Regions from separate parts of the Bacillus sp. mrc49 genome, predicted to be linked through region 2. Evidence: riboswitches for the same ligand, from Rfam matches in the RefSeq annotation. Region 2 holds a riboswitch; the other holds the start of a gene.
What was found. Region 2 has a riboswitch for preQ1 ahead of CVN76_RS15175 (VUT family protein). Riboswitches for the same ligand answer to the same signal wherever they lie in the genome.

Region 1 (4,325 bases), on a different contig from region 2:
TTCAGTACCGGCCACTCGAGGTGTTTTGGAGAGGTAATCAATATTTCTGTAGATTTTTTCGACATCGATCCTTTTAACGACCTGCTTATCTGCGGATGCAGCATGATGCGCCGGAGCAGGGTGTGTTGCTGCCAACGCAGTGACTGTCCCTGATGCATGAAGGACCATTCCAGCGATTAGTGTAAATGATAGAAATTGTTTTTTCATAGATTGCCTCCCAGTTTCATAGTTTCACTCCATAATTTTACAATAGCAAAAGATATCTAAATAGGTAGGATCATCCCTATTCAGCCATGACGAAAGTAGCTTTTTACCAGAATAAAGAAATTTACAGGATTATCGAATCGTGCAAAAAGTACCACATGCAGTATTTACATACGTCTATAGAGTAGCTGGATGAGGTTTGTATATTGCAGAACAATTAGTTCACCCTATACATAGGAGGTGTCAAAAACATGGACCAATTTGAAAAAGCCTATGAATCCTATAAACAGCAGGGTACACCGCAAGCAAATCAGCCTGATTCAACTGGAAAGGAAGAAATCATTGCTGTCAGGAAAAATGATGATGACAATATCATTGCCATCAAGACGAATTCCGGCCGCGAACTCGACTACCCTACTGCCCTTTCCGAGGCGAAGGCAGGTCAGCTTGCCAATGTTGATGTCTTCCATAAATATGGACGTGACATATTGCGGAGTGAGCCTGATGGCATCAAGGAAAATAATCTCGACCAACTGCCGGAGTTTTAATGATTCGGGAAAGCTGCCTAAATATGGGCAGCTTTTTAATGGCTGATGATTCCAAAACACAAAAAAGAACCAGCATGGATGCCTGGTTCTTACTTCTCGTACTGATAGGATTCGGATATTTCGAGCAGCTGGCCGCAGCATTCGACCACTTCAATGATTTCCATCCAGGACATGTCCAGCCCCAATTCATTGGCATGCGAAATCTTATCCCGCAATTTCCGGATCGCATTCGCATCCTTCCTTCCCTTACTTTTTGAAGGGATTTGAAAAAAGCGCCTCATTTCCTGATCTTTATGGATAATATCGAACTTATCACTGATTTGCAGACACTCTATTATATTGATATCTTCATTTTTATCGATTCGGCGCCGATATAATTCGGTTGCCTTTTCCAGACGGTCCTCGCTTATCATGGAGTGCCAGCCGCCATCGCCGAATCGATGCAGAATGATATCGCTCAGCCTCATTTCCAAAAGGGTGATATAGCCGAATATCAGCATCCTGATAGGCGGCTTTTGAAGGTCAGCATGGGTAATCAACTTTTTGATTGAATTGTTCTCCAGCACGAACACCCTTGTTTTTTTCTTGAAAATATGAAGAAGCTGAATCAAGGGGGTTGAGTCCGAAACAAGCTCCCTTGGTGAAAAGTGTCTCAAATACCTCGAAATCCTTCCTTCACCAAGCTCGTGCCTTTCGATATATCCGATGATGTCCCCTTGATCTTGTACGGCCATGATATCGAAATTCTTTCTTTCCAGCGCATTACGTATATCCAGCGCTTCATCATTTTTGTGACAGGCTTCAAGCTCTTGGGCTATACTCTTGACCGTGATGTTTTCTTCATAAAGAGTTTTTAGACTAAGGTAGCTGCTATTGTTTTTTCGATGGCTTCCGGTTAACATCCTTCACGCTCCATTTAGGGGATTTCTTCACGAGCATCTTCAGCTGGGGCGATTTCACAGGTTATTTTTCTGTAATCGAGCGAATTCCAACTGATGCGAATCTTTCCGTTTCATAATATAACAGCCGTTCCTATCCTTGCTCCTCGCTCACGCTTCTTCCCAATCCTTACACACATCAACCCACCCTTTAGCGCCTGAATATTCTAATAATTCAGCAAGTGTAAGCTTTATGGCAGAATTCGTACTGCCGCAAGCGGGAAATACCGACTCAAACCGCTTCATTGATACATCGAGAAAAACGTCCAGCTCGTTGGCCAGTCCAAATGGGCAAACGCCGCCGATAGCATGCCCAGTCTGTTGGAGCACTTCATCAGGAGCCAGCATCCTTGCCTTGAAACCGAATGACTGGCGAAATTTCTTATTATCGACTTTTGCATCCCCGGCCGCTACAACCAAAATCGCCTTGTCACCTTCCCCCCTGAAGGATAGGGTCTTAGCGATCCGCGCAGGGATCACACCGATGGTATCCGCTGCCTCATAAACCGTAGCGCTTGATGTTTCGAACTCCATCACTTCGCCTTCACGATTCCATTTTTTAAAATGATGTTTGACACTTTCAATTGACATGTCACTCTCACTCCTTCTACTTCTCTATAAAAATAATATCATCCTTCCATGCAAGAAATCAAAAATCCGTTTGGCCTATATGAAGCTAGGTCGTGCAATAACCATTCTTTACAAATTGACGAAAGGGGCATATTTAGACTACTATTAAGCTTCAGGCAAAAACCTATACGTGGTTCGTAACCATCCCACGATAAAAAACTAGGAGAGAATAAAATGAATAATCGTACCCTCGTGATAAGCGGGATCTTGGCTGCCTTATATGTGGCGGTCTCATTCGTGTTTCAACCAATATCTTTTGGCGCATACCAATTCCGGGTTCCGGAAATGCTGAACCATCTGATAGTATTCAATAAAAAATACATCTATGGCATCGTAGGCGGTGTATTCATTTCGAATCTGCTATTTTCACCCATGGTTCCGTTTGACTTGATTTTCGGGGTCGGGCAATCCATACTCGCCCTGCTGCTGGTCATTTTTGTTTCGCGGTTCATTAAAAGTATCCAAGGACGGATGATCGCGACGATTATCTTTTTCACGTTCACAATGTTCTTGATTGCAATAGAACTGAACCTTGCCTTGGACTTACCGCTTTGGTTAAGCTGGGGCACCACAGCTGTTGGTGAATTCGTTGTCCTTTTGGTTGGTGCGCCAATCATTTATGCAATGAACAAAAGAATTCAGTTTGAAAAGTGGCTTTAAAGGAATCATCGCTTCCTGAACCTACTATACTGTAAAAGAGCTGTCTGCATTTTGCGACAGCTCTTTTTTCACCAATGAACCTGAAGCTGGTAAACTATAAGTAAGAATGGTGGTGACCCTTTGAAAAAATTCCTGACTTTGATTGTTCTGTTGGGTATTGCAATATTCATTTACACAAATGCAGAATTATTCACTTTAGTATGGAAAAGTGACCTGGAGTCAGTTATTGGCATCTTGAAGGATAACCTCTCGCTCACCTTTTTGGTCACATTCGTATTGATGTTTGTCCAAAATTCATTTACGATCATCCCATTAATTTTGCTCCTGACGATCAATGTCACGATATTTGGCTTCTTATATGGTTACCTTTGGAGTTGGTTGACGAGTGTAGTAGCATCAGGATTGATCTTCTATGCTGCAAGAAACTGGTTTCAAGACCTTCTTTTGAAGAAGCTGGACAAAAAATGGCAAGAAAGTGTTGTGGAGCACGGTTTTATGTATGTCTTTACCGGAAGGGTTTTCCCGCTTATCCCTACAAGCCTGATCAACCTGGCAGCAGGAGTCAGTTCGGTTACATTCAGGGATTTTTTATTGGCAACGACACTGGGAAACCTGATTTACTTTTTCTTTCTATCGCTGATTCCATATGGCCTGCTAACTGTGGAGATGAACCAATATACGTTAGCTGCACTCGCACTGCTCTTTTTATCATTTTTCATGTTCTACAAACGGATGAAAAAGAAAAAGAACCAACGCATCTTCCGAAAAAACAGGTAACCGCCTCGGTTCCTGTTTTTTTATTTATGATTGTGCATATATTTTTCTTCGATAGTTTGTTAAAATGTGTATGTAATTTTACCATTGCAATGTCTTAAAATCAGGGAGAATCTCCATGTCCAAGCGTTCCATTTTAAGTATATATATCCTTTCCGGGATTCTTACACTAGTCGTGTTCGACTATTTCTTAACGACAAATATTCAAAACAAAGAGGTCTTCATTCAGCTACAGAGAGTGGAAGGCACTTTCTTTCTTTTATCGATAGGCATGGTCTTATACCTTTACTTGGCTAAAAGGGAAGAATTCAAGCAATTAAAGGAAGCGGAGCAACGCCGGCGTACACTTATTAATTCGATGGTCGATTTCGTTAACTTCAAGGATGGCGATGGGCGATGGCTGGAATCGAATACCTTTGGACTTCAATTATTTCAATTGGAGCATGTGGATTATAAGGGCAAAAAAGACAGCGAGCTGGCGGAATACACTGAATTTTACAAAGAGTCGTTGATCTACTGTGAAGTTTCCGATGAGGAAACGTGGATGAAAGGGGTAATTACAAGATGCGAG
Region 2 (4,325 bases):
AATATGAAGAGCTAATCGATAAAGTGATAGCCGATGATGAATTGAATGACGTGAAAGTTCTCCCGCAGCTGCATACCTATATATGGGGCAACAAGCGGGGCGTGTAAAGAAGAGGAGGCAGTGTGAAGCATATTCACACTGCCTTTTTTCTTTAAACTCTTTGGATATGTGTAGCTTTGAATGAAGTGGCGTATTTAAGCTCATAGCCAAAAAAACGATCCATTTGCTTTATGGTATAGGCAGGAAAGACTTCATAAACCTTTGACCCTATATGTCCACCGAAACGCCAGGGGACAAGATCAGCTGAAATCGTATTGAGTAAGAAAAGATTATGAGCCAACATTACCTGCCATATTCGTTAATTGACCATTGATCAGCAATTTCAAGCATTTTTCACGGTGGTTAATAAAAAGGGTAGATCACTTATAAAAAACCGGGCCATTTTTATGAAACGAAACCTCGTCCACTTCGTCTAACATAGTAAATCATGAGCTGTGGAAGGAGACCTATGAAAGCAAAAAAGGCTGTTTTATTCATGCTGCTGACCGGTTTGACAATGCCCAACGAGGCCGATGCTGAATGGAATATAGCGGACGATGGAATCACTTACGATCATGTAAATGCGGCACCAACATTCACGATAACTGAAAAAGTAAAAGATGTGATGATGCTGCATGTGGTAAGGGGGGAGGAGCGAAAATTCGGATTTATTGATAAACCTTTAGTGGTGGATAAGGAAGCTGTATTGGAATGGCTCTTTTGGAGAAAGGGTGAAGACATTCCTTTAGGCGAACTTAAGGTAACGGCCGCTCAAGCTGGCAGTGGAATGAGCCATACAGTTAAAGGGGAAGTGATCAATGGTAAAACGCCGATCGAAGAATTACCTAAAACGTATACGCCGCAGCCAGTCAGCTTTAAAAGCGGGGGCAATGATGTTCCTGCCTCCATGGCGACCACGATTTTGACCTTTACGGAAACCGGCATCTGGGATTTACAGATTTTTATTAATGATGAATTCATCGGCAATATGAAGGTATCAGTAACCGAAAAAGGGGAATCCGTTATCGATTTGTAATATACAACCATACCCATTTGTATTAAAATAAGGATGGTTAAATATGGATGGAAGGGACGAATGAATGAAAAAGAAAGTAGGCATATTATCTTCAATAATCATCGCATTGACCGGTTGTTTTGTATTCGCTCTCCTTTTTTTTAAAAAAACTGATCCTCTAGAAGACATGTTTATCGTTCATCCAGCAAATCGAGTAATCAAAAATGAATTCATACTCAATGGTGATGAAGCGGATAAGGGCAACCTAGAAGATATTGATTTGAACGATGAGGAACAGATAAGGGAATTGACAAGAAAACAATATAAGCAAGGGGAGAGTGGGGAAATAATTTTCGTGAAGGAACCCGATCACAATCTAGACTAATGAAGAGGGAGTGCAGTGAATCTTGATCGTTTCGGATAGTATCTATGGACAGTGCGTTGTAGAGGGGGTTCTTGAAGAGCTGATGTTAAGTAAACCGGTCCAAAGGTTGAAGGGGGTGCATCAGGGAGGAGCCAGTTATTTAGTGAATGAGAAGTGGAATGTGACACGATTTGACCATTCCGTTGGCGTGATGTTATTGATCATGAAGCTTGGCGGATCATTGGAGGAACAGATTGCTGGGCTGCTGCATGACGTATCCCACACGGCCTTCTCGCACGTCATCGATTTCGTTCTCGATTGTGAAGAGGAAGATTATCATGAAAAAATATATGAACAGATCATCATGGATTCCGAAATCCCCTTTATCCTGAAGCGATATGGATTTCAGTTGGAAGCTATTTTCGATTCGGAATGGAAAGTATTGGAACGATCCGCACCTGAGCTATGCGCCGATCGAGTAGATTATACCCTCCGCGACATGTATCACTATGGAAACATCACGCTGGAATCCGTAACAGACTTTCTGGAGCATATAATCATTGTGGACGGAAGCATGTACCTCGATGATCTTAAAGCTGCTGAATGGTTCGTGGAGACGTATTATGGCGAAGTGATCGATTTTTTCATGGATCCGCTTAATATTTATGGCTATGATGTCTTGGCCAGGACCTTGAAATGGGCTTTGGATAAAAAGCTGATCGGCCTTGATGACCTGCTTGGCGAAGATGAAGAAGTCATGCTCTTGCTACAGGCCATTGAAGACGATGACTTGAAAAACTTGCTGAAACGGATACATGGGAACGTTAACTTGTATGAGGTTCAAACGGACTACGATCTCCATCGGAAAACGAAAGTGCGACTGATCGACCCCTCCGTCATGCATGGAAACCAATTGGTGAGGGCCTCGAATCTATCGGAAAAAGTGAAAGCCATGGGAACCAGGGCTTACCAAAAAGCTACAAAAGGAATGTATGTAAAAGTGATGGGCCCAAGGATGAACAGCCATCCTTGAGTCCATATGTTAAAAAAGGATGGACGCTCTTAAAGTATGAACGCCATTTTCCAGATAGCCCTTTAAACAGGTTAATGTATATACCCAGCCTTCTTTTTGGCCGATCATTTTGTTAATGATCTCGGGGTCATCCGCTTTCAAACCTTTTTCGTTCACTTCGATGATCGTATTTGTATCATCCACTTTTTCTAAAAGGATGGTAACAATCGTTTCTTCATCATTCCTACCCCAGGAAAATACGATTTTCCTATTTTCAACAATTTCTAGTACAGTGATCATAACCTCGGCCGCGTATTCCTCATATTTCAATGTAATCGTTTTGCCTTGATCCCATCTTTCAGAACTTGTCGAGAACCAAAAATTCCCGATTTTATCAGGACTTACGATAGCTTCGAACACATCATTGCTAGGTTTGACAATTTTGAATTTCGTTGTTACCTGGGTATCCATACAAAAACGACTTCCTTTCGAGTCATGATTTTCCATGCAGACGTACACAAGCTTCATTTCTTTTCTTCCCGATTGTACCATATCTTTTTTTTGATAAAAGTTTTAACCGCGGGAAACTGCTTGATTTCCAACCATTTTCAAGCTACGATAAAAAAGGAAAATAATAATCCGCTCGGGCGGAAGAGGTTCTAGCTACCCTCTCAAAAAAACTAAGGAGAACAGTGCTCTTTCTTGGGGTGCTGTTTTTTCTGTAAGAGGAGATTGTAAGAAATGTTAAGAATTTTATTGTATTTAGTATCCATCGTCACGGCAAATGTTGTGACAGCAGCTTTTATGCCATTACACTTTGGTATGTTCATCATACCGATGGGGACGTTGCTGATTGGAGGAACATTCATCTTTCGAGATCTGGTCCAAAATAAATTCGGCCGGGCGAAAACCTATTTTTGCATCATCATCGCACTCATATTATCTGCCTGTGTATCCTTTCTATTAGGGGATACTTTATTGATCGTATTCGCTTCCGCACTATCGTTCGTAGTTGCTGAAACGGCCGACACGGAAATTTATACCCGGCTAAAGTTGCCCATGAGCTGGAGGGTGCTGTACAGCGGAATCGTGGGAGGCTTTTTCGATTCGGTGCTTTTTGTCGTGATCGGCCTAAGCCCACTCGGTGCCAACATCCTGCCATGGGAAGCCGTACCAGCAGCGATCATCGGTCAAATCATCGTAAAAACGATCATTCAGTCGATCGGTGCCGTACTGCTCGGTCAAATCCATATCAGGCTGGAGAAGCGCGTAGTCTCCGGTTAAATGGGAGGAGTGAAACGCTTGATGGATGGATCCAAAAAGAAAGAAGACAGATGCTATTGCCTCGAAGCCTTTCGTGAAAAATACGGTCCGCATGTCCAAGGCGAATGCATGAAGCTCTCCTGCGCCAATTATCGCAAGCATAAAGAAATAGATGAAAAAGGGCCAAATTAGGCCCTTTTTTATATGGCGGATTTACTTATTCTTATGGTGCTTAAACTCATGTGAACAGCCTGAACACTCGACAAAAAGCCATCATCCATAAGGACACGCCTGATTTGCGAGTACTCGCGAGTCAAGCGCCAGTTCGGTGATTTTTTATTGTTCAAAATTTCTCTGAAGTTTTTCGAATGAGGGATTCCAGGAGGGAAAAGCATTGTCGTTTCCGTTCGAGTTCAAGTTGGCCCATTTCGGTGACGGAATAATATTTCCTGCGGCCGGATTCGGACTCTTTCCAGTGGCCTTTTATGAATTGTTTTGTTTCCATCCGTTTGAGGGCGGGGTAGAGGGTACCTTCGCCGATCTCATATTTTCCCATGCTCATTTCCTTCAAGATCTTTGTCATTTCATAGCCGTAGAGCTTTTTTTGTTGTAGGAGTGATAGTAAAAGGAGG

Region 1: linked by a shared signal. The riboswitch ahead of CVN76_RS24905 (QueT transporter family protein) and the one ahead of CVN76_RS15175 (VUT family protein) in region 2 are both predicted to bind preQ1.

Annotation. Positions count from the first base shown of each region.
Region 1 is NZ_PHNG01000788.1:373-4,697, reverse strand. Features, by position in the region: gene CVN76_RS24925 (M28 family peptidase) at 1-207, opposite strand, end outside; gene CVN76_RS24920 (DUF3892 domain-containing protein) at 456-752, shown strand; gene CVN76_RS24915 (hypothetical protein) at 842-1,654, opposite strand; gene CVN76_RS24910 (YbaK/EbsC family protein) at 1,802-2,281, opposite strand; PreQ1 riboswitch class I at 2,445-2,489, shown strand; gene CVN76_RS24905 (QueT transporter family protein) at 2,495-2,980, shown strand; gene CVN76_RS24900 (TVP38/TMEM64 family protein) at 3,101-3,757, shown strand; partial or broken gene CVN76_RS24895 (PAS domain-containing protein) at 3,873-4,325, shown strand, end outside.
Region 2 is NZ_PHNG01000694.1:43,512-47,836, reverse strand. Features, by position in the region: gene queE (7-carboxy-7-deazaguanine synthase QueE) at 1-107, shown strand, start outside; gene CVN76_RS15195 (hypothetical protein) at 509-1,075, shown strand; gene CVN76_RS15190 (hypothetical protein) at 1,140-1,439, shown strand; gene CVN76_RS15185 (HD domain-containing protein) at 1,462-2,451, shown strand; gene CVN76_RS15180 (SRPBCC family protein) at 2,461-2,901, opposite strand; PreQ1 riboswitch class I at 3,078-3,120, shown strand; gene CVN76_RS15175 (VUT family protein) at 3,172-3,714, shown strand; gene CVN76_RS31045 (hypothetical protein) at 3,736-3,885, shown strand; gene CVN76_RS15170 (PadR family transcriptional regulator) at 4,037-4,325, opposite strand, start outside.